Regions from separate parts of the Streptomyces sp. TLI_55 genome, predicted to be linked through region 2. Evidence: riboswitches for the same ligand, from Rfam matches in the RefSeq annotation. Region 2 holds a riboswitch; the other holds the start of a gene.
What was found. Region 2 has a riboswitch for glycine ahead of gcvT (glycine cleavage system aminomethyltransferase GcvT). Riboswitches for the same ligand answer to the same signal wherever they lie in the genome.
Positions count from the first base shown of each region.

Region 1: it holds a riboswitch for glycine, as region 2 does, so the genes downstream of both, gcvP (aminomethyl-transferring glycine dehydrogenase) here and gcvT (glycine cleavage system aminomethyltransferase GcvT) in region 2, are expected to answer to the same signal.

Region 1 is NZ_OAOJ01000001.1:1,469,416-1,472,812, reverse strand. It holds gene CRP56_RS06880 (DNA polymerase IV) at 1-610, shown strand, start outside; gene CRP56_RS06875 (PRC-barrel domain-containing protein) at 724-1,101, opposite strand; glycine riboswitch at 1,233-1,329, shown strand; gene gcvP (aminomethyl-transferring glycine dehydrogenase) at 1,505-3,397, shown strand, end outside.
Region 2 is NZ_OAOJ01000001.1:6,475,221-6,478,617, forward strand. It holds gene glyA (serine hydroxymethyltransferase) at 1-114, opposite strand, end outside; gene gcvH (glycine cleavage system protein GcvH) at 129-506, opposite strand; gene gcvT (glycine cleavage system aminomethyltransferase GcvT) at 605-1,720, opposite strand; glycine riboswitch at 1,759-1,866, opposite strand; glycine riboswitch at 1,867-1,961, opposite strand; gene CRP56_RS29985 (AAA family ATPase) at 2,163-2,825, shown strand; gene CRP56_RS29990 (enhanced serine sensitivity protein SseB) at 2,901-3,397, shown strand, end outside.

The DNA of each region.
Region 1 (3,397 bases), 5.0 Mb from region 2:
CGACCGGATGCGGGTGGCGATGGAGGTGCAGCGGCTGGCCGATCGGTGCGTGCGGCGGCTGCGGGGGGCCGGGCTGTCGGGACGGACGATCGTGCTGAAGGTGCGGCGGTACGACTTCTCCACGCTGACCCGGTCCGAGACCTTGCGGGGGCCCACCGATGACGTGGCCGTCGTGCGGGAGGCCGCGGCTCGGTTGCTGGAGTCCGTGGACACGACGGGGGGTGTGCGGTTGCTGGGGGTGGGGGTCTCCGGGCTGGCCGATTACACGCAGGAGGATCTGTTCGCGCAGGCCGCGGGGGATCTCGGGGAGGTTGCCGAGGAGGACGCCGGGGAGGTGGATGCCGAGCGGGTGGAGGTGCCTGCCGAGCGGCGGTTTGCTGCGGGGCATGACGTGGTGCATGCCGAGTTCGGGCATGGGTGGGTGCAGGGGAGTGGGCTGGGGCGGGTGACTGTGCGGTTCGAGACGCCGGATTCCGGGCCGGGGCGGGTGCGGACGTTTCGGGTGGATGATGCGGCGTTGGCTGTGGCTGAGCCCTTGCCGTTGGTGCCGGTGGAGGGTGGGGCAGCCGGCCTTCGCCCGGATTTGGTTTCCCACCCGCACCACCCGTGACAGTTTCGTTGTCGGGTGCGGGTGGCCCCTGTGGGGCGGTATCGCCGTCGGCTGCGGGACGGTTGTCGGCTCTCGCCGCCTGCGTCAGACGTGACCGGGTCTCGCCGTCCGTGTCAGGCGTCTGCCTCTTCCGTGCCTGCCAGTTTGCCGAAGTCCCTGTCCGGGAGTGGGGGTGGTGCGGACACGTCCAGGCCGTAGTGGTGGTACAGCTGGAGTTCCTGGTCGGGGGAGAGGTGGCGGCCGACGCCGAAGTCGGGGGCGTCCTTGATCAGGGAGCGGTCGAAGGGGACCTGAAGACTGCCCTCGATCAGTTCGCTGGGCTCCAGGGGGACGAAGGCGTCCCGGGAGAACAGGCCGGTGCGTATGGCCGCCCACTCAGGCACTCCGGTCGCGTCGTCGAGGTAGACCTCGTCGATCGTGCCGATCTTGGTGCCGTTGCGGTCGAACGCCTTGCGGCCGATCAGGTTGCGCGGATCGATGTCGGTCTGCACGGGCCCTCCACTAGGTCGCCACTCGCAACTCATCCGTAAGCACTACAAAAGAGCACATTAGGGCCAGTGGCCACTCGAGGACTCCTCAAGGGATCGACTTTTTGTGCGCTGGTAGGCTGGCAAGCGGCTGTTGACCCTGTGCGGGAGAGTCCTCCGGAGAACATCCGGGGGCGCCGAAGGAGCAAATCCTCCCCGGAATCTCTCAGGCCCACGTACCGCACGGACGAGGTCACTCTGGAAAGCAGAGCGGGTGTCGACGGCTTCCGCTCTCACCGACGGTGAAAGCCGGGCACCCTCGGGTGTCCCGGTGAAGCTCTCAGGTTGAGATGACAGAGGGGGAGGCCGCCGGGACCCGCAGCCGTGGTGTCCCTCGAAGGTCGCGTCAGACCAGGAGGCCTCCGCAATGACCGCCCACCGCACTCCGCTCACCGAACTCGAGCAGGGGATCCCCTTCGAGCAGCGTCACATCGGCCCCGACCACGAGGCCCGGGCCAAGATGCTCGCGCAGGTCGGCTACGGCTCGCTGGACGAGCTCACCGCCGCCGCGGTGCCGGATGTGATCAAGAACGCCGACGCCCTTGATCTGCCGGGCGCGCGGACCGAGGCCGAGGTGCTTGCCGAGCTCCGGTCGCTCGCTGATCAGAACCAGGTGCTCGGGTCCATGATCGGGCTCGGCTACTACGGGACCTTCACCCCGCCCGTCATCCTGCGCAACGTCATGGAGAACCCCGCCTGGTACACGGCGTACACGCCCTACCAGCCCGAGATCTCCCAGGGGCGGCTCGAGGCCCTCCTCAACTTCCAGACCATGGTTGCCGAGCTCACCGGGCTGCCGACCTCCGGTGCCTCGCTGCTCGACGAGGGCACGGCCGCCGCCGAGGCGCTGGCGCTGTCCCGGCGCATGGGCAAGAACAAGAAGGGTCTGTTCCTCGTCGACGCGGACGCGCTGCCGCAGACCGTCGCCGTCATCCAGACGCGGGCCGAGCCGACCGGCGTCGAGGTCGTCGTCGCCGACCTCAGCGACGGGATCCCCGCCGACATCGCCGCGCGTGAGATCAACGGCGTGCTGATCCAGTACCCGGGCGCCTCCGGTGCCGTACGCGACATCAAGGCGGTCGTCGACCAGGCGCACGAGCTCGGTGCCCTCGTGACCGTCGCCGCCGATCTGCTCGCGCTGACGCTGCTGAAGTCGCCCGGGGAACTCGGGGCCGACATCGCCGTCGGGACCACGCAGCGGTTCGGTGTGCCGATGGGCTTCGGCGGCCCGCACGCCGGTTACATGGCGGTGCACGAGAAGTTCGCGCGCAGCCTGCCCGGGCGGCTCGTGGGCGTGTCCGTGGACGCGGACGGGAACAAGGCCTACCGGCTCGCCCTGCAGACCCGTGAGCAGCACATCCGGCGGGAGAAGGCCACCAGCAACATCTGTACCGCTCAGGTGCTGCTCGCCGTGATGGCGGGGATGTACGCCGTCTACCACGGCCCGGAGGGACTGAAGGGCATCGCCCGGCGGACCCATCGGTACGCCCGTGTCCTCGCCGCGGGGCTTGCCGCCGGCGGGGTCGAGGTCGTGCACGGTGCCTACTTCGACACCCTGACCGTGCGGGTGCCCGGCAAGGCCGGTGAGGTCGTCGCCGCCGCCGAGGCGAACGGGGTCAACCTGCGGCTCGTCGACGCCGACCACCTCTCCATCGCCTGCGACGAGACCACCAACCGGGCCCAACTCGGCGCCGTATGGGCCGCGTTCGGGGTCGAGGGGGACGTCGAGGCGCTGGACGCGGCGGCCGAGGACGCGCTGCCGGCGGCGCTGGTGCGCGACGACGAGTTCCTGACCCACCCCGTCTTCCACCAGTACCGGTCCGAGACCGCCATGCTGCGCTATCTGCGCCGGCTCGCCGACCGGGACTACGCGCTCGACCGCGGCATGATCCCGTTGGGCTCGTGCACCATGAAGCTCAACGCCACCACCGAGATGGAGCCGGTCACCTGGCTGGAGTTCGGGCAGCTGCACCCCTTCGCGCCCGCCGAGCAGGCGCAGGGCTATCTGACGCTCATCCGGGAGCTGGAGGAGCGGCTCGCCGAGGTCACCGGGTACGACAAGGTGTCGCTGCAGCCCAACGCCGGGTCGCAGGGTGAGTTGGCCGGGCTGCTCGCCGTACGCGGGTATCACCGGGCCAATGGCGATGAGCAGCGGACGGTCTGTCTGATTCCGTCCTCCGCGCACGGGACCAACGCCGCCAGCGCTGTCATGGCCGGGATGAAGGTCGTCGTCGTCAAGACCGCCGAGGACGGTGAGATC
Region 2 (3,397 bases):
GAAGTTCTCCGACGCGATCATCTCGAGGGTGGACTGCTGCCGGTTCAGCTCGGCGTCGACCGCCGCGGCGATCTCCGGGTCGAGCTCGTGCAGGGGCGTGTTCAGTGCGGACATCAGGTGCAGACTCCTCAGCCGGCGGAAAAGGCGGTGTACTCGTCGGCGGAGAGCAGGTCGGCCGGCTCCTCCGCGACGCGTACCTTGAACAGCCAGCCGCCCTCGAAGGGCGCGGAGTTCACCAGCGACGGGTCGTTGACGACGTCCTCGTTGACCTCGGTGACCTCACCGGAGACGGGCGAGTACAGGTCGGAGACCGACTTGGTCGACTCCAGCTCGCCGCAGGTCTCGCCCGCGGTCACCGTGTCCCCGACCTCCGGGAGCTGCACGAAGACGACATCGCCGAGCGCGTTGGCCGCGTGCTCCGTGATGCCGACCGTCGAGACGCCGTCCTCGGCGCCCGACAGCCACTCGTGCTCCTTGCTGTAGCGCAGCTGCTGGGGGTTGCTCATGGCCTGAATTCTCCTGTACGCGGGGGAGTGCTGATGAATGGGGGACTGCGGAAGGCGTGCGTGAGCAGCGTCCGTGTGCTCAGCATCACCTACGGCGGCTACTTCTGACGCTTGTAGAAGGGCAGCGCCACGACCTCGTACGGCTCGTGGCTGCCCCGGATGTCCACACCGACACCGGGCGTGCCCGGCGCGGCGTGCGCGGCGTCGACGTACGCCATCGCGATCGGCTTGCCCAGCGTGGGCGAGGGGGCGCCGGAGGTGACCTCGCCGATCACCTGGCCGTCGGCGACGACGGCGTACCCGGCGCGCGGGACGCGGCGGCCCTCGGCGATGAGGCCGACGAGGACGCGCGGCGGCGCGGTCTCGGCGCGGGCGGCGGCCTCGGTGAGCGCCTCGCGGCCCACGAAGTCGCCCTCCTTCTCGAACTTCACCACCCGGCCGAGCCCGGCGTCGAAGGGGGTGAGCGAGGTGTTCAGCTCGTGCCCGTACAGCGGCATGCCCGCCTCCAGGCGGAGCGTGTCCCGGCAGGACAGCCCGCACGGGACCAGGCCGACGCCCTCGCCCGCCTTGGTCAGGGCCTGCCACAGCTCGACGGCGTGCTCGGGCTTCACGAACAGCTCGAAGCCGTCCTCGCCGGTGTAGCCGGTGCGGGCGATCAGCGCCGGGACGCCCGCGACGGTGCCGGGCAGCCCGGCGTAGTACTTCAGGCCGTCGAGGTCGGCGTCGGTGAGGGAGGCGAGGATGCCGGGGGACTCGGGGCCCTGGACGGCGAGCAGCGCGTAGGCGTCCCGGTCGTCGCGGACCTCGGCGTCGAAGCCGGCCGAGCGCTCGACGAGGGCGTCCAGCACCACCTGGGCGTTGGAGGCGTTGGCGACGACCATGTACTCGGTCTCTTCGAGCCGGTAGACGATCAGGTCGTCGAGGATGCCGCCGTCCTCGCGGCAGATCATGGTGTAGCGGGCGCGGCCGACGCCGACGGAGGCGATGTTGCCCACGAGGGCGAAGTTCAGCAGGGCGGCGGCCTGCGGCCCGGTCACCGTGATCTCGCCCATGTGGGAGAGGTCGAAGAGCCCGGCCTTCGTGCGCACGGCGTTGTGCTCGTCGCGCTCGGAGCCGTAGCGCAGGGGCATGTCCCAGCCGGCGAAGTCGGTCATCGTCGCGCCGAGCGAACGGTGCAGGGCGTCGAGCGCGGTCAGGCGGGGTGCGTTGCTCATCGGACGGTCTTCTCCCAAGGCATGACGGGCGAGGTCGTTCCTCCCCATCTGTCATCGGAACCTGAGAGGTTCGCCATGACCGCGGGGGACATGACTTGCACCTTGGGTGGAGCCACCGGAAACGGTGACCCGCTTTTCAGATGTGCCTCGCCCGCGCGGTAACGGGGCCTGAGAGATTCAAGGGAGGGACTTGCTCCTTCGGCGCCCCAGCCAGTGGTGGGGACTCTCCCGCGCGGATTCGAACGGCCGGTATGCAGTTGGCGCGGACATCATTGCACGCATCGGGCACGGGCGGCAGGGCCGCATCGGCCGCTCCCGTCGCCGCCCCCTCTGTAACCGGCTTGTGGCAGGACGAGCACCAAAACGAGAGAGACACCTCATTACCTTCTCTTTACGCTCGGTGGGGAGGGGAACCCCTCGACCCCGGAGGAGGACGATCACGGTGAACAGGCCCACTGCGTACGCCACCACCTCGGCCGTCGCGCTGCCCGCGCAGCCGACAGCTCCGGCCCAGGAAACCTGCGCACCGCAGCCGGTCGTCCGCGACCTGCGCGACCGTGCCGGCCACAGCCCGCACGCCCTGCTCTTCGCCCCCGACGACCTGGTCGTGATCACCGGTCTGCCCGGCAGCGGCAAGTCCACCCTGATGCGACGCGCCGTCAAGGGCATCCGGATCGACTCCCAGGACACCCGCGACCGCTGGGACGCCCGCGCGCCCCGCTTCCTGCCGTACGCGGTCTACCGCCCCCTCGTCCGCGCCGCCCACTACCTCGGCCTGTACCGCGCCCTGCGCTCCGGCGAGGGGGTCGTGGTGCACGACTGCGGCACCCAGTCCTGGGTGCGCGGCTGGCTGGCCCGCGCGGCCCACCGCCGCGGCGGCACCCTGCATCTGCTGCTGCTCGACGTCACCGCGGACACCGCGCTCGAGGGCCAGCGCGAGCGCGGCCGGGGCGTCTCGCGCTACGCCTTCCTCCGCCACCGCACCGCGGCCGCCCGCCTGATCCGTTCCGTGGAGCGGGGCGAACTGCCGCAGGGCGTGGGCTCGGCGGTGCTCCTGGACCGGGCGGCGGCGGACGCCCTGCGCAGGATCGGGTTCACGGGCTGACGACCGGGGTGCTCAGGGGCCCGCACCCGTTAGCCTTTCAGCCACATCAGCGGTACTCGGCAAGCGGACGGACAGATGGACTTCCCGGCACAGGACTTCCCGGCACAGGCGCACCCTCATCCGCACGGCGGCGGATGGCCCGGCAACGAGCTGGAGGAGGTGCTCTCGGCCGCCCTCGGCGTGCCCGGCGCCGACGGCCGGATCATCGAGGTCCTCGGCCGCAGCTTCGTCTGGGTCCCGCTGCCGAACGGCGGCGGCGCCCACACCGGCCCGCTCGACCTCCCCACCTTCGAGATCGAGGGCCAGGCCTACGTCCCGGTCTTCAGCTCCGAGGAACAGTTCCGCCAGGTCGCCGGGGCGCACATGGCGTACACGATCGCCCCGGCGGTGGAGTTCGCGCGCGGCCTCCCGCCGCAGGTCGGCATCGCCGTGAACCCGGACGGCGTGGTCGGCGTCCCGCTCCCGCCGCCCGCCGTGGCGGACCTGTGCCGGGCCGGGCGGACTCCGCTGGACGGCCCCAACAGCGGTGGCCGGGTCAAGCTCTACGAGCCCGACTGGCAGGACGACCCGGT